Regions from separate parts of the Turicibacter bilis genome, predicted to be linked through region 3. Evidence: riboswitches for the same ligand, from Rfam matches in the RefSeq annotation. Region 3 holds a riboswitch; each other region holds the start of a gene.
The links. A riboswitch is a leader RNA that binds a small molecule or an ion and turns the genes downstream of it on or off. The one in region 3 is predicted to bind S-adenosylmethionine.
Positions count from the first base shown of each region.

Region 1: another riboswitch for S-adenosylmethionine. It lies ahead of metK (methionine adenosyltransferase); the one in region 3 lies ahead of J0J69_RS12525 (methionine ABC transporter ATP-binding protein).
Region 2: another riboswitch for S-adenosylmethionine. It lies ahead of J0J69_RS08595 (methionine ABC transporter ATP-binding protein); the one in region 3 lies ahead of J0J69_RS12525 (methionine ABC transporter ATP-binding protein).

Region 1 covers NZ_CP071249.1:2,168,882-2,175,561, reverse strand. Annotated here, with positions in the region: gene J0J69_RS10515 (Ig-like domain-containing protein) at 1-1,896, opposite strand, end outside; gene J0J69_RS10510 (VanZ family protein) at 2,058-2,687, shown strand; gene J0J69_RS10505 (diacylglycerol/lipid kinase family protein) at 2,857-3,747, opposite strand; gene metK (methionine adenosyltransferase) at 3,895-5,085, opposite strand; SAM riboswitch class I at 5,556-5,657, opposite strand; gene J0J69_RS10495 (DNA recombination protein RmuC) at 5,731-6,680, opposite strand, start outside.
Region 2 covers NZ_CP071249.1:1,779,485-1,786,164, reverse strand. Annotated here, with positions in the region: gene J0J69_RS08610 (leucyl aminopeptidase) at 1-765, opposite strand, end outside; gene J0J69_RS08605 (MetQ/NlpA family ABC transporter substrate-binding protein) at 930-1,742, opposite strand; gene J0J69_RS08600 (methionine ABC transporter permease) at 1,850-2,518, opposite strand; gene J0J69_RS08595 (methionine ABC transporter ATP-binding protein) at 2,518-3,531, opposite strand; SAM riboswitch class I at 3,655-3,755, opposite strand; gene J0J69_RS08590 (manganese efflux pump MntP) at 3,960-4,541, shown strand; gene pflB (formate C-acetyltransferase) at 4,921-6,680, shown strand, end outside.
Region 3 covers NZ_CP071249.1:2,593,441-2,600,120, forward strand. Annotated here, with positions in the region: gene trxA (thioredoxin) at 1-152, shown strand, start outside; gene J0J69_RS12510 (C39 family peptidase) at 395-1,354, opposite strand; gene J0J69_RS12515 (hypothetical protein) at 1,694-2,989, shown strand; gene J0J69_RS12520 (DUF6320 domain-containing protein) at 2,973-3,635, shown strand; SAM riboswitch class I at 3,741-3,843, shown strand; SAM riboswitch class I at 3,928-4,029, shown strand; gene J0J69_RS12525 (methionine ABC transporter ATP-binding protein) at 4,124-5,167, shown strand; gene J0J69_RS12530 (methionine ABC transporter permease) at 5,151-5,831, shown strand; gene J0J69_RS12535 (MetQ/NlpA family ABC transporter substrate-binding protein) at 5,866-6,680, shown strand, end outside.

The sequences.
Region 1 (6,680 bases), 420 kb from region 3:
CTTATCTTGTTTAATGACTGCTATCGACTCATCCGTGCTTTCAAATTCGAGTGTGGATAACTCTAATTGAGATCCCCCTAATAATTGAGTCAATTCTACTTCATCTCCTACCGAAAGAGTGACATACGTGATCACCTCGTTCGGGCGATTAGATGTCTCTTCATTTAATAACATAAAATCATCTCTTGAAACATAAGCCTCACTCGTCTCAAAATTATACGTTATATCAGATTCTATCACTTCTTGTTCTGAAATTGGCATATCACTTTGAATTTTGAGCTGATCCTCCATTTGAGCTAACACTAAAACAGGATAGTTACGAATGCCCGTACTTTGTTGTTGATTTGAAGTTAAATAAGCAAGATTCCCCTCTGAATCCAAATGAACAGGAATCACTTGATTATTCTGTTTAATCGCAAGTTGATAATAATTATAATCCTTACCACCTAATGCTTTATCCATACGATAGTAATGCCCCGCAATTTTTTCACCCCAGTAAGGGTCAGAGGCATATTTAACATTCATCCCACTTCCTTTATTCCCAACGTGTGGACCATAGTATCTAAAATCCGAAACAGCATCAGTATATCCCCAAGATACATAGCGTTCTGCATGATAGAATACACCGTTACGGATACTCGTAAACTGTGTGGCATTCCCATATGGATTTTGATCCGTCGCATTCATCCCAAACGTATTATTCTTGTCAATCGCAATCTTACTTCGACCATAACCACTTTCATGTAAAGCCATTGAAAACTCTAATCCCCCATTAATCCCAAATAATTCTTGGGCTTCTAAAAAGCTTTCTCCCTCATCTACTAACTGACTCTCACCTTCAGTTGGTGGATAAGTAACAGCCTTTTGTGTATAACCTAACTGATTTAAATAAGTATTCAACTCATCATACGTATAATTTGTTTTTGAACGATACGGGAGGTATTGAAAATAATTATAGAAGGGTTCACTACTATTTATTGCTCCTACCCCATCAACTGAAATCGATTGCCAATCATCATAAAAATAAATCCCATCATAACTATAATAACTTTTTCCTTCTTCCATCCAGTGCGGTGCTTTACCGATAATCAAAGGTGTCTTTGCTAAAGCATCTCGAACATCTTGTGCTAAATAATGAATGAGATCTTCACCTTCTTTGGTATAGTACGAAATATTTTGAACTTGATTACTCGGAATAATACTGACCCATGTTTCAGTACTTGCCGAAGCATCATACACCGCATGACGATCAACCCAACCATCATAACCTGACATATAAATTTTAAACCCCTCTTTTGTTTCATCAACTAATAAGGCCTCATCAATATAACAGGCATTAATATACGTATCTAGTGTTTCAGAATTCGTTAAATTATGATTAGCTCCACAAGTCGTCGTTTTAAATTGAACAATAGTTGGGTCCATCGAAATCACAATCATGCCATCATTCAAAACGACTAAAACTCCATCATCAAACGTCAAGCCTTGAACCTTAGACTTTAATTCCTTTGCTTCTTCAAACGTTTGTAAACAAGCAACATGTTCATAACTTCCATCAGACTTTGCCATCACTACTTCATAATAATAAGGATCACAATAGGCACTAACAATCTTTGTACGTGTAGTTTCTGTTGTATTACTCATATTTGTATTAATACTGTAGTAATAATACGGGTTAAATAAATCAGACAAAGATTGAATCGAAAATAACTGATCAACGACTTGTATATAATTAACTAATCCACTGGGATTATAAGATCGAAGTTTTTCTAAAGTACTCTCTACCGTGGAAAAATCCTGATAATCACCTGAACCTAAATCATCATCTGCTAATATCTTTATTTGTGCCGATAATAAGCACAACAAACACACTACTAATATACATAATCTCTTCATCCTTCTAGCTCCTATATAAAAAATTACATGAAACTCATTAAAAATCTGATTTCTTAGTATGTCTCCTAAAATAAGATTCATACTTCGTTATACAAAAAAGCTCTAGCAATCAAAAGGAAAATATTGTATAATACTTAAAATCTTAATGATGGAGGTGTGATATGAAACGAGAACATTTAAAGAAAGGATTATTTCTCTTGATTGGACTGATGACAATCTATTGTTTTATGAAGTTAATCTATAGCCTATCCGCTCAAACCGGTCGAGAGTCTGGCTCCCTCTCAAATAGTTTATATTTATTCCTCAGTCAATTTGAATTCTTAAATAACTTTTTACGTCAATGGGATCAATTTGTTATTAAAGTACTTTATAAATTAAACTTAGAAGAACTTTATCCTTTTATCTTCTCTACCTATAGTAATTGGAGCTTTATCATTCGTAAATGGGCACATTTTGGGATTTATATGATACTTGGGATACTTTCAATGGGGGTCTTTACTTACGCCTTTAACTTCTATAAAGCCTTCTTAATTACATTTTATTGTGGATCACTCTTTGCCTTTACTGATGAAATCCATCAACTCTTTGTCGAGGGAAGAACAGGACAGATTAGTGATTTTGAAATTGATGTTTTAGGCCTAGTGACCGGCATGACCTTCTGTCTTTTTATCTTTGTGATTGTAAATTTGATCCAATTTATTAATAAACATCTCAGTAACAATAACTCAAAACAGCAATATTCTAAAGAGAAACCAATTATTGAACGAACCCCCTTTACATTAGACGATTAACAAACCAAACTAATAATATTAACCCTTCTAATGATATAAAAATACCCCCATAATAGAATTTAAAGTGATTCTTTATCAGAGATAGAATCACTTTTTTCATCTACTATAGAGGTGCTATCCATTTCATTTAACACCAGCTGTTCTTTCTAATTATAAGAATAGCTGATGTCTACATTTTTAAAGATAGAATTTGTACTCGTCGTTGTAAACTTCTAATATTAACACTTTTTAAAATCCCACCATCTTCACCATCTAATGTCCACTTAACATCTTGCTCACTCTCAACAGTCATACGATCCGTCTTAAATGTCACTACATATTCTGAATCATATTGAGTATTTAAAAAGTCATTTAAGATTCGATGAATATCAATCAGATTTTTCGGAGCACGAATTAACGTCACTTCAAATAAACCATCACTTAAATCAGCCTGATTTCCAAATGCATTTTTTATACCTGCGACAGAATCTGAGTTAGAAATCATTCCAAAAATATAATCCCCTTCAATCACACCATCACGGTGAGTAATCTTACACTTATACGATTGAATGGTAGGTAACTTTAATAATCCCTCAATTAAGTAGGCTAATCCGCCTAACATATTTTTTCGTGGTTGTGGCGTCTCATAAGCGACATCAGTAAAGGCTCCAAACGCAGCAACATAAGTAAAATATCGACTACCAAACTGTCCAATATCAATTGGCATCTGTTTCCCTTGAATACATAAATCTAACGCTTTAGGGATATTTTTAGGAATTCCAAGTGTGGTAGCAAAATCATTGGTCGTTCCAGTTGGAATGTACGCAATTGGTGTATTCGCATTTGCTTGGATTAACCCTGTGATGACTTCATTTAAGGTTCCATCGCCTCCACTTGCAACGACTAAATCATAATTTCTAGCCTCTTTCATTTTCTCCACTGCATCATATTTAGCTTTAGTGGGATACACGACCACCTCATATCCAGCTAAGCTCAATTGGCTAATAATCAGTAATAAATAGTCCTTTATTATCCCACGTCCTGAAGTTGGATTAATAATAAGTAATAACTTCTTACGCACAGAGGCACTTCCTTTCAAAAATTTAAACTTTAATTTTACATTATATTATATCACCTATTGTCAAAAAAAATGTCGTTTATGATTGTAGAGATTCTAAGTACACAAATAAAAGCCTGATTCAAAAATTAGAACCAGGCTTTTATTTTATTAAAATTGTGATTTTAAAGCTTCAACTTTATCTAAACGTTCCCATGGTAAATCAACATCTGTACGTCCAAAGTGTCCGTAAGCAGCTGTTTGTTTATAAATCGGCTTACGTAAATCTAACATTTGGATGATTCCTGCTGGACGTAAGTCGAAGTTTTGACGAATAACTTCTACAATCTTGGCATTTGATACTTTTCCTGTTCCAAATGTATCAACCATGATTGAAGTTGGCTGAGCAACACCGATGGCATATGATAATTGAATTTCAATTTTATCAGCATATCCCGCTGCAACTAAGTTTTTAGCAACATAACGAGCTGCATAAGCCGCTGAACGGTCTACTTTAGTTGCATCTTTTCCAGAGAATGCTCCACCACCATGACGTGCATATCCTCCGTATGTATCAACGATAATTTTACGTCCTGTTAATCCAGCATCTCCGTGTGGTCCACCAATGACAAAGCGTCCTGTTGGATTAACTAAGTAGCGAGTATTTTCTGTTACTAAGTTTTGTGGTAACACTGCATCAAAGACATGTTTTTTAATATCTGCTTCGATTTGTTCGTGACTTACTTCTGGTGAATGTTGTGTTGAAAGTAAAACAGTATCGATTGCAACTGGTTTTCCTGCCTCATCATATTCAACTGTTACCTGTGTTTTACCATCTGGACGTAAGTAATCTAAGGTTCCATTTTTACGAACTTCAGTTAAACGACGAGATAATTTATGTGCTAATGAGATTGGTAAAGGCATATATTCTTCAGTTTCATTTGTGGCGAAACCAAACATTAATCCTTGATCCCCTGCACCAATTGCTTCAATTTGCTCATCAGTCATAATTCCTGTACGAGCTTCTAATGCTTGATCAACCCCCATTGCAATATCTACAGATTGTTCATCAATAGCTGTTAACACAGCACAAGTATCTGCATCAAACCCATATTTCGCACGGTTATATCCAATTTCACGAATTGTTTCACGAACAACCTTTTGGATATCAACATATGAAGAAGTAGTAATTTCTCCAAATACTAAGACTAATCCTGTTGTCACAGACGTTTCACAAGCAACGCGTGCCATAGGATCTTTTGCTAAGATAGCATCTAAAATTGAATCTGAGATTTGATCTGCAATCTTATCTGGATGCCCTTCTGTTACAGATTCTGATGTAAATAATCGACGTTCTGACATACTAATGTCCTCCTTCTAATTACACTAAGAAATACTCTATATTATTAAGTTCCTGACGAGAGATAATAGCTCGGGCCGGTTAATATTTAAAAATCATTAACAAAATCAATCATTCATACCTATAATGGACAATTTAAGAAAAATAATCCACCTTTTCTAAGTAATTCTTTTTTCTTTAACAAACTAGTACATATAATCTATCGCTGGCCGCTCAGATCATGAGCATACTAGCGGATAACATGGAAAGAACAACTTATAGTTTCACCTACGGTGTACAGTTTATCTAACTTTTACTCTGTTTAAAGAGATAAGCTTACATATAGCTCATCTAATGCGGTAAAACCACAAAGGCTGGTCGGATTCACTACTGCTCATCACTCCTTAGCACTTGAGTGGATAACCCCGAAGTTGTCCCTTTAGGCTAACAAAAAAAGTCCGCTATAAGCGGACTTGAATGACTGATTCAAACCCTCTTATTGCTCGAGTTAAACTCGCTTGGGTCGGCACCTTCCTATTCAAGGAGGTTGCCGCGACTTCATAGGCCCCTATGCCTCCATCGCTCTTAATAAGAGTATATTATTATATTTATTTTTAATTTCATTATTCATTATAAGAAAAAACTCGTAACTTGTCAATTATTAACGGTTATTCTTTAAAATCTAATTCAACATTTGAAATCGAATCAAAGCGAGTTCCAATTTTTTCAGTCGTAATATGAATCTCTTTGACATCTTTTGAAACTGTATCAATGTGTTTACTTAATTTATCCCAACGTTCCTTATATCGCTTAAATTCATCTCCTAATTTATTTAACTCTTGTTGAATGACTAAAGCATGACGATCGCGTTCAAGATTATTTATAATGACTTGAATCGTTGTTAAAGTCGACATTAAAGTTGTTGGAGAAACTAACCAAACTCGTCTTTGTTGAGCATATTCAATTAAATCAATATGGTAAGCATTAATCTCTGCAAAAATGGCCTCTGCTGGCAAAAATAAAATCGCCTGATCCGATGTTTCCTCCGGTGTAATATACTTCATGGCAATATCATCAATATGCTTTTTCACATCTTGTTTAAACTGCTTGGTGGCAATTTTACGTTCTACATCAGGTAAGTTACGATCCATCATTCGCTGATAGTTTTCCAATGGGAATTTCGAATCAATCGGTAAATTTCCTAATGGGGCTGGTGCAAATAAAATCGCATCAACCATCGTTCCATTTGAAACCTTATATTGAGTCTGATACAAACGGTCATTTTTCTCTCCAAATACTGAAGCCAAAATTTGATACAACTGAACCTCCCCATATGTTCCACGGCTTTTCTTATCTGTTAACAACGTCTGCAATGAAACAATATCTGTTGATAAACTTTCAATCTTCTTTTGCGCCTCATCTATCTTCGCTAATCGAACTAAAATACTCTGAAACGTCTCATTTGTTTTATTAAACGACTGATCTAAACGCTCATTCACCTTATCATTAATACGCATCAAATTCACTTCCATGCGCTCATTTAACTTTTCAAAATCACGCTGTAGCTGTTCCGTCACCACCGTACTATGTTGAAGTAACTGTCCACGAATCGTACGCT
Region 2 (6,680 bases), 810 kb from region 3:
ACCTTTACCAACTAAGGCAGTGATATTTTCAAAGCGTGGTGTTCCTTGATATTTCACGACAATCATTTTTGGAGGTTGGACGGATCCGCGGTTAACACCAAGGATTCCACCCATTCCTAGTTGTTCCATTTCATCTTTTTCAACGATGCGAATTTCTAATTCATGTTCATTAGCGAATTGAGCGATATGACTCGCTAAATCTGTTGCCGTTAATTTATTACCTGGCTCATTTAATAATTGACGAGCACTGTTTGTTGCCTCTCCGTAAATCACTCCACGATTTAAATCATCTGTAATTTGTGAATCGCAATGGATGAAGAAATTAACAGGTGTTGTAGCTTTCTCTTCAGTCTTATAAGTTTCCATTTTATATGTTGATAAAGTGATAGCTTCAGCACAAACTGTCGCTAATTCATTAATTGAGACAGCTTTACAATCGAATGTTTCTAATAAGATGGTTACATCCTCTTTTGCTGCTTTTGCGACTTTTCCTAAAACTTTACGACATTTTTCAACCGTAAAATCTGTTGATTTGCCTAATCCTACAATATAAACTTTTTTACTTTCAATTTGCCCTAATGGATAAATTGGCGTGATATCTTTAAAGTTAGTTGGAATTAATCCCTCTTCTAATGAAACTGATAAACGTTTATTTAATGCTTTATCTAATTGAGTAATAATGTCATGAGAGATATCTGAGAAAACGCCAACTACTAAATTTGTTTTTTCATTTTTAATCTTTAAACTCGATTTGAATTCAATCATCGTTCTCACCCTTTCTTTGTTTTAATATTATACCATAAATTACCTGTATTTATGGTATAATCTATCAATTTATATTATGGCTCTTTTATAGCATTTATTATTTCATACTTTTTAAACGTAGGATATGAAAAAGCACTCGATTTACTTGAGTGCTTTTAAATGAATTATTCAGAAACAGGAACAACCGCTCCTGCATATGTTTCAACAATGAAATCTTGGATTTCTTTAGAACGTAAAACTTCAACTAATGTTTTAATATCATCACGGTTTTCATCTCCGCTATTAACAGCGATGATATTTACATAAGGAGATTCAGATCCTTCCATAGCAATAGAATCAGTCATTGGATTTAATCCACCGTCTAATGCATAGTTTGTGTTAATTAAAACCGCATCTCCTTCATTTTGTTCATAAACAGTAACTAACATACCTGGATCAATATCGGTTTTGAATGTTAAGTTTTTAGGATTTTCAATAATATCTTCTACTGTAGCAACACTAGCATCTACATTAGAATCTAAAGTAATTAATCCTTCTGTTTGTAATAAGGATAACATACGTCCATGATCAGCAACTGAATTACTCATGATAATTGTAGCGCCTTCAGGTAATTCATCTAAAGATTTATAATTTTTAGAGTAAATACCGATTGGCTCGATGTGAATTCCACCTGCATTAACTAGATGTGTTCCATGCTCTTCATTAAATCCCTCTAAGTAAGGGATGTGCTGGAAGTAGTTCGCATTTAATTCTCCTTCATCTAAAGTTGTATTGGGTAAGACATAGTCTTGGAATGTGACAACATCTAATTCAATTCCTTTTTCCTTAAGTAATGGTTTGGCTTGTTCTAAAATCTCTGCATGAGGAACAGCTGTTGCTCCAACTTTTAATGTTGTTTTCTCTTCACCACTATTTCCACATCCAACTAAAGAAATAGCTGCCACTAAACTTAATAAACCTAATGATAATTTTTTCATTTTTAACTTCCTCCTTAAATTTTCATATTCTTTGCTCGTTTTCCCCAACGAGTGATATATAAATCTTAATCAACTGATTAAGGATTTAACTGAATAAATAGTTTTTATTAACGTTTGTCAATTTGTTTAGTGATCATATCTCCGATAAACTGAATCACAAAGACAATTACTAAAATAATGACGGTTGCTACAAAAACAACGTCAAATCGATGACGTTGGAATCCATCTAAGTAAGCTAGATTTCCAAGACCACCTGCACCGATAACACCAGCCATTGCTGTATATCCAACAAGTGAGATCGTTGTAACCGTAATTCCTGAAACTAAAGCAGGTAAGCTTTCAGGAATGAGGACTTTTCGAATAATCGTCCAAAGTGAAGCTCCCATTGCAATGGAAGCTTCTATGACACCTTTATCAATTTCGCGAAGCGCGATTTCAACAAGACGCCCATAGAAAGGAGCGGCTCCTATAATTAAAGCTGGTAGGGCTGCATTCGGCCCAAGGACCGTCCCAACTAAGAATTTTGTAAAGTTTAACAAAAGAATGATTAAAATGACAAATGGAATTGAACGAAAAATGTTAACAAATGCTGATAAAACACGATTAATCCATTTATTTTCTAAGAGTTGATTCGGTGCTGTTAAAAATAAGACTAACCCGATAATTAATCCTAAAATAAAGACGAAGATACCTGCGATAGCAGTCATATATAATGTTTCAAGCGTTGCCGAGAACATTTTATCCCATTTGACATTTGGTAGTAATAATAAAAACATTATGAAATCACCTCAACTTCTACCCCAACTTCTTTTAAATAATTAAGAGCTGGAATGATTTCTAGACCCGTAAGTTGAACATAAAGAGAACCGTAGCCACCCTCTTGAGTTTGTACGACCTTTCCTTGAATAATATTAATGTCCACTTGGTAGTTACGAATAACGTTTGTGATGAAAGGTTGTTCTGCTTTTTCTTTTAGATATTTCAGAAGAACAATTTTTCCTTTAGGGAACTTTTTAATTAGATGTTCGACCGTCTCAATTGAGTCATCTTCACTCGCTACTTGTTTAACGAAACGTTCAGTAACTGGATGCTGAGGATTAGAGAAAACCGTTAAGACATCTCCTTGTTCAACGATACGCCCACTTTCCATAATCGCCACATGATGACAAATTTTTTGAATCACATGCATTTCATGTGTGATTAGAACAATAGTTAAGTTATATTTTTTATTAATTTGAACAAGTAAATCTAAAATTTCATCTGTTGTTTGCGGATCAAGGGCTGAAGTGGCTTCATCACAAAGTAGAACTTTAGGATTGTTAGCCAATGCACGTGCAATCCCAACGCGTTGTTTTTGTCCACCACTCAATTGAGAGGGATAATTGTCTTCTTTTCCACTTAAACCAACTAATTGAATAAGTTCTAAAACTTGTGGCTTGATTTCTTCTTTTTTTACCCCTGCAATCTCAAGTGAGAAGGCGATATTTTCAAATACCGTACGTGACCAGAGTAAATTAAAGTGTTGAAAGACCATTCCAATTTGTTGTCGAGCTAATCGAAGCTCTTTAGAGGAGATTTGAGTTAAATCTTTCCCATCAATGGTAACTGTCCCTTCAGTTGGACGTTCCAGTAAGTTTAACATTCGAATTAGTGTACTTTTTCCAGCCCCACTGTAACCGATAATTCCGAATATTTCCCCTTTTCGGATAGATAAGTTAACCGAATCTACAGCAGTGACACATCCAGAATTCGTATTAAATATTTTTTTTATTTGATTAAGAACAATCATGAAATTCTCCCCTTTCGTTCTCTTAATCAGATGCTACAATTTTCTTATTTATGAAATAAAAAAACCTTTCTACTTCGATAAGCAGAAAGGTGTATTACATAATTTATATGTAGATCACACTTTCCCTTATCTTTCAGACAATGTCTGCAGGAATTGGCACCGTATCATGACTGATTGGTTGCCGGGCATCATCGGGCCTGTCCCTCCGCCTCTCGTGATAAGAGTTTGTTAAGTTGTATAAAATTGTAAATCTTAATAACTATTATAAATCCTATTTATGGAAAGTCAATTATTTTTTTCCACAAACAGGCCACAGTTATTAAGTCTTATATAGGGATAATATGAGATAGAAAAATTTTAATCATATATTTGTAATCATTTCGATAAGATGTAAAGATAAAAGGAAACTAAAGTTGGGGTGAGAATCGTTGAAAGAATATTTAGTAGTTATCATGATAATGTCAGTTGCATTAGCTATGGATGCATTTGCGGTTGCTATTACATTAGGAATGGATGGATTAGCCCATACAGTGAGAGATCGTCTTAAAGTATCCATTAGTTTTGGCTTTTTTCAAGGTCTGTTATTTGTCATTGGAATTGTTTCATTAAAGTTTGTTAGTGGAGAAATCACGACGTATAATCATTTAATCGCTGGTGTGATTTTAATTATATTAGGTGTTAGAATGTTAAAAGAAGCTTTTGAAAGCTCGAAAGAAGAATATATTGAATCTCATGAGATGGGCTTCAATAAAAAAAAAGATTTATCCTTAAAGTTACTTGCGATGTTTGGGATAGCGACAAGTATCGATGCTTTAGCAGCGGGGATTACTTACGGGTTAATTTATGAACAATTAATTCTGGCTACTATTGTCATAGCAACTATTGCATTTTTATTTTCCTATATAGGATCAACCTTTGGAAAAACATTAGGGCATATGATAGGAAATAAAGCAAACATCCTTGGGGGAGTTATGATTATTTTACTAGGAGTTAATGCCTTATTTTTTTGATTACAATCAGTAGCAGATACGCTTTATTTTATTAGGAAAGAGATATCTTTTTTTAATATCAAAATTAGGATTTTATCTTTATTTCCTATATTATATTGGTAAATTATCCATAAGATTGTAAGCGTAACTCCTTATATTAGAAAAAAATAAAAATATTTTAAAAAATTAATGTATATAAGTTGATTTTTTCCAGTGTTGGAAATATAATAATAACTGTAAAAGATATATACGTTATAACGTTTAAGGGGAGTTATTAAATGTTATGTTCGTATAGTGAAAACCCTTTACAAAGGGAGGAATCTTGTTGTAAAATTATGGTAACAATAAGATTTGAAATTTCAGAGAGCGGTTCTTAAGAGAACTATAAGGAGGAACTATCATGGAAGCTTGGCAAGGCTTTAAAGGTACAGAATGGCAAGAAAAAATTGATGTGCGTGACTTTATCAATCAAAACATCACTGTTTATGAAGGAGACGACTCTTTCTTAGCAGGACCAACTGAAGCAACAACAAAATTATGGGAACAAGTAATGGAGTTAACTAAAGCTGAGCGTGAAGCTGGCGGAGTTTTAGACTTAGATACAAAAATCGTATCTACAATTACTTCTCATGAACCAGGATATTTAAATAAAGATTTAGAACAAATCGTTGGTTTCCAAACTGACAAACCATTCAAACGTTCATTACAACCATTCGGTGGAATTCGTATGGCTGAAAAAGCTGCTGAATCTTATGGATTCCATGTAGATCCAGAAGTATCTCATATCTTCACTGAATACCGTAAAACACATAACCAAGGTGTATTCGATGCTTACACTCCAGAAATTCGTGCAGCTCGTAAATCAGGTGTTATCACAGGATTACCAGATGCTTACGGACGTGGACGTATTATCGGAGACTACCGTCGTGTTGCTTTATACGGGGTAGATCGTTTAATGGCTGAAAAATTAAAAGACCATAACAACACTTCACGTGTCATGGATGAAGAAAACATTCGTTTACGCGAAGAAATCTCTGAACAATACCGTGCTTTAAATGAATTAAAACAAATGGCAGCAAAACATGGTTTCGATATCTCTAAACCAGCAACAACTGCTAAAGAAGCAGTTCAATGGTTATACTTCGGATACTTAGCTGCAATTAAAGAGCAAAATGGTGCTGCGATGTCTTTAGGACGTACTTCTACATTCTTAGATATCTACATTGAGCGTGACTTACAAAACGGTGTAATCACTGAAGAAGAAGCACAAGAGATTATGGACCACTTCGTAATGAAATTACGTTTAGTTAAATTCTCTCGTACTCCAGATTACAATGAATTATTCTCAGGAGATCCAACTTGGGTAACTGAATCAATTGCTGGTATGTCAACTGATGGATTCCCATTAGTAACTAAAAACTCATTCCGTGTATTACACACATTAGATAACTTAGGACCAGCTCCAGAACCAAACTTAACAGTATTATGGTCAACTAAATTACCTCAAGGATTCAAAGAATACTGTGCAAAAATGTCAATCAAAACTTCAGCTATCCAATATGAAAATGATGACATCATGCGCCCAATCTACGGTGATGACTATGCAATCGCATGTTGTGTATCACCAATGAAAGTTGGTAAACAATTACAATTCTTCGGTGCGCGTGCTAACTTAGCAAAAGCATTATTATATGCAATCAACGGTGGTAAAGATGAAAAGTCTAAAGTACAAGTTGGACCACACTGGGCACCAATTACTGATGAAGTATTAGATTACAACAAAGTAATGGAACGTTACGATGAAGTAATGGAATGGTTAGCAGATTTATATGTTAATACATTAAATATCATCCACTATATGCATGACAAATATAGCTATGAGCGTATTGAAATGGCATTACACGATACAGATGCAGAACGCGTTTCAGCAACAGGTATCGCTGGATTATCAGTAGTAGCTGACTCATTATCAGCTATCAAATATGCAAAAGTTAAACCAATCCGTGATGAATTCGGTATTGCAGTTGACTTCGAAGTTGAAGGAGACTTCCCTAAATACGGAAATAATGATGATCGCGTAGACCAAATCGCAGTAGACGTTATGTCATCATTCATGACAAAAATCCGTAAACATAAACCATATCGTGCAAAATTACAAAC
Region 3 (6,680 bases):
ATGTGGATGAAGTTCCTGTTTTAGCGCATGAATATCAAGTCATGACGGTGCCAACATTAATGTTGTTTAAGGATGGAAAACCGATTGAATCAGCAAAAGGATTTCATCCATTAAACGAACTAAAAGGATGGTTAGATTATCATCTTAAATAATAAAAAGGCTATGTTCATCTTTTTTGAACATAGCCTTTTTATTATTTAAGAAAACTAGTCTATTTATGGGGATAGGTAATCCCCCCCCCGTACCCCACCAAAGGACGATGTAAATCGTGTGAGGGCTCCATTTAAGATGTTTTCGTAGACTAAAGAGGCCCTGATTGATTCTAATACTTATTTTTACCTCTCGATCGCAAATTTTAACTATTTGTAACTATTTTGAGATAGCCCATTTATAATTATAATTTTTTATCAATGATGATGTATGGCTGTAGTTGATATGGTTTAGGAGCAACTTTACGATCTTGCCACATGTAGAAGAATTTTTCTAATGGGAAGATTGAATACCCGTCTTGCCAATGATCAGAAGTATCGTATGGGTCAGCAAAAATTAAAGTGTCATCTCCAATTGAAGGTGTCCCATTGTTATCATAACCAATAATAGCGACCCAATGTCCATCCCAATCGCCCCATTCAACCATAATTGGACGTCCAGCTTCTAAGTGACTAGTCAACCATTTTACAAAGTATGAATCTTTAGCATCATCTACCCAGGCAGAAGTTTCATCACTATTTTCAGAAGCGTATAGTGATGATGATGAGAATGTTGGATATAAGTTTCCGATATTAGATGGTGTAACCCCATCCTCTTCTTTTACTAAATCTTCTTCTGTGTAGTTGGTTTTATAGCTAGTTTCAATTACTTCAAATCCTTCTAAGTTTGAGAAGAAGTTATACATTTCTTCAACATTTGTCCCGTATTCATAGAAATTATTAGCTGTTCCAGGTAACGCATTTTCCTCATCCTCATCAACTGATGATCCCATTGCCACGGCGATATCCCATTCTGATAAATCAGTTTTTCCCATATGTGTGAGTGTCATTAATGCAACAGCATTTCCACAAGACCATTCTGTTGTTTGTTGCATTGTTTTAAAAGATGGGATAATTGTTAAGATTTCATCAGAAGTTAAGTGATAAAAATCAGGATTTACATAAAATCGTGACGTAGGATTATCACCAGCGAAAGCATAAGCATCTGCTCCACCATATTCATCAAAATCTTCACCTTCAATGAAATCAGGTTTTGTTTTTTCTATTGTTACAGCATGATTTGAACCATCAGTGGTTGGATTATTTTTACAAGCTGTTACAACTCCTAATGCCATTAGAAGTGAGGTGAATATTAGTTTTTTCATTTCGTTGCATCTCTCCAATCTATTTTTTTGCTATAAGTTTAGTAATTATAAACTTTGTGTAAAAAAACTAAAAAAATTACTCTCATAAAAAAATTAGTTAAATCTATTTTTTAAGCTTTATTTACGTCATGAAATGTATCATATACCATTTTAAAGCATAAATAAATAAAAAGTTCCGAAAAAAGTTGAAAAATATTAAACTGAAAGATAAGCAAAAATAAGAAAAGAAGAGGTATCATTAAACTTTACTCTCAATAGCTAGATTTCATGTGTGTGTTAGTGTATGATAAGTGAAGTATAGTTTTATCGTTAATATTGAAACAGTAAGGAAGATGAGGTATGAATGAGAATTTTCAAACGTTTTATTGGAGTAAATTAGATAATGTAGCGAAGTTATATGCCCTTGTTTCTAGTTCGAAGGCAACGAATGTATTTCGTTTATCTGTCAAGATGAAAGATATGATTCAAGTTGACCTTTTATCAGAAGCGGTGAGGGCAGCGTTAATTGAGATGCCTTCCTTTAGTGTACGTTTACGTAATGGATTTTTTTGGTATTACTTTGATATGAACTTACAAAAGCCTCGTATCCGAAAAGAATATACATATCCTTGTTCTAAAATGACGAAATTTACAAATAATAATTATTTATTTAGCATTACTTATTATGAGAAAATGATTCATTTAGAAGTCTTTCATGCGCTGGCAGATGGTGCAGGAGCCACTCAGTTTTTAAAGGTTATCATTTATCATTATCTCAAACGTTTATATCCAGAATTAGCGACGGAATCCATTGTGATAGGAGGAGATCATTCATCTTTACCTGCGATGGATGAAGACAGTTTTTTAAAGGTAAAAAGTGAAGCTCAATCAAAAGTCATACCGAAAACAACTGTAGCATATAAAATAACAGGTATTAAAAAACGTCCTCAAGAATTAAAGGTCATTCATGGGATTATGTCTGCTAAACAGGTCGTTCGTATCGCAAAGCAATATGAAGTGACCGTATCCAGCTTGCTATGTTCAATTTTGATTTATGCGATCTATGAACAAAATTATAAATTTAATCAGGATCTTCATCCTATTATTGTCACGGTTCCTATTGATTTAAGAGGGAGATTTGGTTCACATACGTTAAGAAATTTCTTTTCAAATGTTAATGTGACGATTACACCAGGTCCTGACTTAAGCCTTGATGACTTATTAAAAGACGTTTCAAACCAATTGAATGAGGGAAAAAAGCCAGAAGTTGTGAATCGAAAAATTAATGATAATGTCAGTGCTCAAAAAAACATGATGATTCGTTTCGTGCCACTAGGAATTAAGAACATGGTGATGCGTCATATTTATCATGAAGCGGACAAAGGAGTTACAACAACGTTATCAAATTTAGGGCGTGTCGTCTTACCTGAATCATTAGCTCCATATGTTGAGGAAATGCGAATGATGATTCCTGTGACACCTCATCAACCGATTCGTTGTGGTGTTATTTCTTGTAATGATCAATTCGTTTTAACATTTACTTCTTCTTTAGAGGAAACAGATATTCAAAGATACTTTTTCAGATTTTTAAAAAAATACGGGATTGATATAACAATCTCTTGTAATGAGGAATTTAATCATGAAATATTGTTCTAAATGTCAGATGAAAGTACAAAATCAATTGAATAACTGTCCACTTTGTGGGCAATCACTGGAGTCAGTTGAATTTGAAATTGAGCGAGATTATCCAGAGCAATTTGCAAAAAAACGCCGTTTTTCCATTCGAAAATTCATTATTTTTTTAGCGATGGTGATTATCTCCTTCTCGTTTATCAGTGGGATTTTTCAGGATTTTCAATGGAATTGGGTATTCATTATTACAGCTGCAACACTTTACGTAACTATTAGTGCTATTTTAGGATCGCGTGTGAAACGAAATATTGGTCCAAATATTTTAACACAGGTTATTGGAATATCGGCTTTATCAATCATTATTGATTATTTTTTGGGATATAGTGGGTGGTCTTTAGATATTATTTTCCCGCTTGATTTAATGGCTGGAACAACCATAATTACTGTCATGATTCTTCTTAATCCAAAGCGATTTACGGATTTAGTTATTTATCAATTAATGTTTGGATTGATGGGAATTGTGATTTTGACGATGATTTATTTCCAAGTCATTATCTTCCGTCAAATTGCTATTATTGGAAGTTATTATACGATCATTACTTGTGTCGGTTTATTCTTCTTTGCGGATCGTCAGATGATTCATGAGTTGAAGAAAAAATTTCATTATTAATTAATATTTTTCATAAAAAATACAAATTATGTAAGAAAAGATTTACAAATAGAAAAATAGATGTTATAGTATCCATAAGTTAAATAATTCCAATTGAATCGTGATTCCTTATAAAGAGAAGTGGAGGGACAGGCCCGATGAAGCTTCAGCAACCAGTACAGATGTACAGTGGTGCTAAATCCGACAGAGCTATTCTGAAAGATGAGGAGAACAGGTTAGTATGCTGATTTTAAACTAAGGTGTTCTTCTGATTTCTCAGAAGGAATCCTTAGTTTTTTTAATTGAATAATAATCCTTATCGAGAGAAGTGGAGGGACAGGCCCGATGAAGCTTCAGCAACCAGTACAATGTACAAAGGTGCTAAATCCGACAGAGCTATTCTGAAAGATGAGGGAGTGAGTGAGAATTTATTTAGATTTGAACGGACTTCTTTCATCAGCATAAGGAGTCCGTTTTTATTTTGGAAACAGCAAGAAAGGAGAGTCAATATGATTGAACTGAAGAATGTGAGTAAAACTTTTTCGCTAAAGGGGAAGATTGTTGAAGCGGTTAAAGAGGTTAATTTGACAGTAGAAGCTGGTGAAATTTTTGGGATTATTGGATATAGTGGTGCAGGCAAGAGTACTTTAATTCGATGTTTAAATTTTTTAGAAGTTCCAACTGAAGGTGAAGTGATTGTTAATCGTCAAGTGCTAAATCAATTATCGCCCAAAGAATTAAGATTAGCTCGTCACAAAATTGGGATGATTTTTCAGCACTTCAATTTATTAAAGACACGAACTGTTTTTGATAACGTTGCTTATCCGTTAAAATGTCAAAAAATTAGTAAAGAAGAAAAGAAGGAAAAAGTACTACGTCTTTTGAATTTAGTGGGTCTAGAGGATAAAGCAGATGTGTATCCTTCCCAATTAAGTGGGGGACAAAAGCAACGTGTGGCCATTGCACGAGCATTGGCTAATGACCCTCAAGTTCTATTATGCGACGAGGCAACATCTGCACTTGATCCACAGACGACAAAGTCGATTTTAAAACTTCTTAAAGAAATTAATAAAGAGTTAGGATTAACGATTGTGTTAATTACGCATCAAATGGAAGTGGTTAAAGAGATTTGTCATAAAGTTGCGGTCATGGAGAAGGGCCGTATTATTGAACAAGGAAATATTGTTAGTGTCTTTTCAAATCCACAATCAGAGATTACAAAAGATTTTGTGTCCTCATTATTCCAAGATGAGAAAATCTTTGAGTTATTAGCAGAAAGAGCACCACTAGAAGAACTGAGTCACTTAGAGAAGCTAGTTAAAATCTCATTTGTTGGTCAGCAAACAGGACATGCCTTTATTTCGAAGTTATCAAAGCAATTTAATGTAGAGGCAAGTATTTTATTTGGAAGCATTGAGATTATTCAAAAGACCCCGATTGGTCATTTGATTGTTAGCTTCCATGGTAACAAAGAAGAAATCTTTAGTGCGATTAACTATTTAGAAAACTCAGATATTCAGGTGGAGGTGTTAAAGAATGAATCAGTTGCTTAATCAAATTTGTCCGAATGTCGTAGCGTATTTTCCAGAGTTAATTCAAGCGCTATGGGATACATTATTGATGGTGGTCATCTCGGGATTGTTTGCTGTGTTAATTGGTTTACCCATTGGAGTTGTTTTAGTCGTGACAAGACCGGGACATTTGTTAGAACAAAAAGCAGTTAATCTGATAGTGGGGAAGTTCATTAATGTTTTTCGCTCGATTCCATTTATTATTTTATTAGCATTTATTATGCCATTAACTCGAGCAATTGTCGGAACATCGATTGGATTAAAAGGGGCAATCGTTCCTTTAGTGGTAGGAACTGCGCCATTTGTTGCTAGACAAGTAGAATCAGCCTTATTAAATGTGGATCCTGGTGTGATTGAAGCTGCAAAGGCAATGGGATCAACGCCATTTGAAATTATTTATCGTGTCCTACTTCGAGAAGGGCTAGGTGGAATTATTTATGGACTAACGATTACGACGGTTAGCTTAATTGGATTTTCGGCCATTGCTGGAAATGTCGGTGGTGGAGGTTTAGGAGACTTCGCTATTCGTTATGGGTATCAGTACTATAAGGGAGATATTATGGTAGTAACGGTCATTATTATTATCATTTTAGTTTCAATCGTTCAAAGTGTTGGGGAAGCGCTTGAACGAAAGTTCAGTCATTAATGAACAAAGAAAAAAATCAAAGGGAGAGATAGAAATGAAAAAGAAATTATTAAGTATTGTAACAACGATTTGTTTAGGAATTTTATTAGTAGCGTGTGGTGGACAATCAGGAGATACTGACAAAGTCATCAAATTAGGGATTAATGGAGAAGTCAATCAGATTTGGAAAAGTGTTCAATCACGTTTAGCAGATGAAGGGATTGATTTACAATTTGTAACATTTAGTGATTATAATTTACCGAATCAAGCATTAGCTGATGGCGAAATTGATGCAAACTCTTTCCAAACTATTGCGTTTTTCGAACAATTTATTAACGATCATAATTTAGATTTAACATCAATTGGCTATACGGTTTTAGCTCCAATGGGAATCTATTCATCAAAAATTTCTGACTTAAATGAGTTACCAGATGATTCAACTGTTTTAATTCCAAATGATGCATCAAATGGAGGACGCGCCTTATTATTATTACAAGATGCGGGTTTAATTAAATTAGCGGATGAAGTTGGAATTACACCAACTGTAAAGGATATTGTTGAAAATCCTAAGAATCTTGAAGTTGTTGAATTAGTCGCACAACAATTACCACTTTCATTAGCTGATGCAGAAATTGCAGTTATTAATAATGGAGTTGCCGTACAAGCTAACTTATCACCTTTAAATGATTCTATCTATATTGAAAATACAGAAAGTGAGTCTGTTGTAAATTATTATAATATTATTGCGGCTCGTACGGAGGATAAAGATAATCCAACATTAAAAAGATTAGTGGAAGTTTATCAAACAGAGGAAACGAAAAAAGCAATTGAAGAGGAATATAAAGGGGCAAGTATTCCAGTTTTTGAATA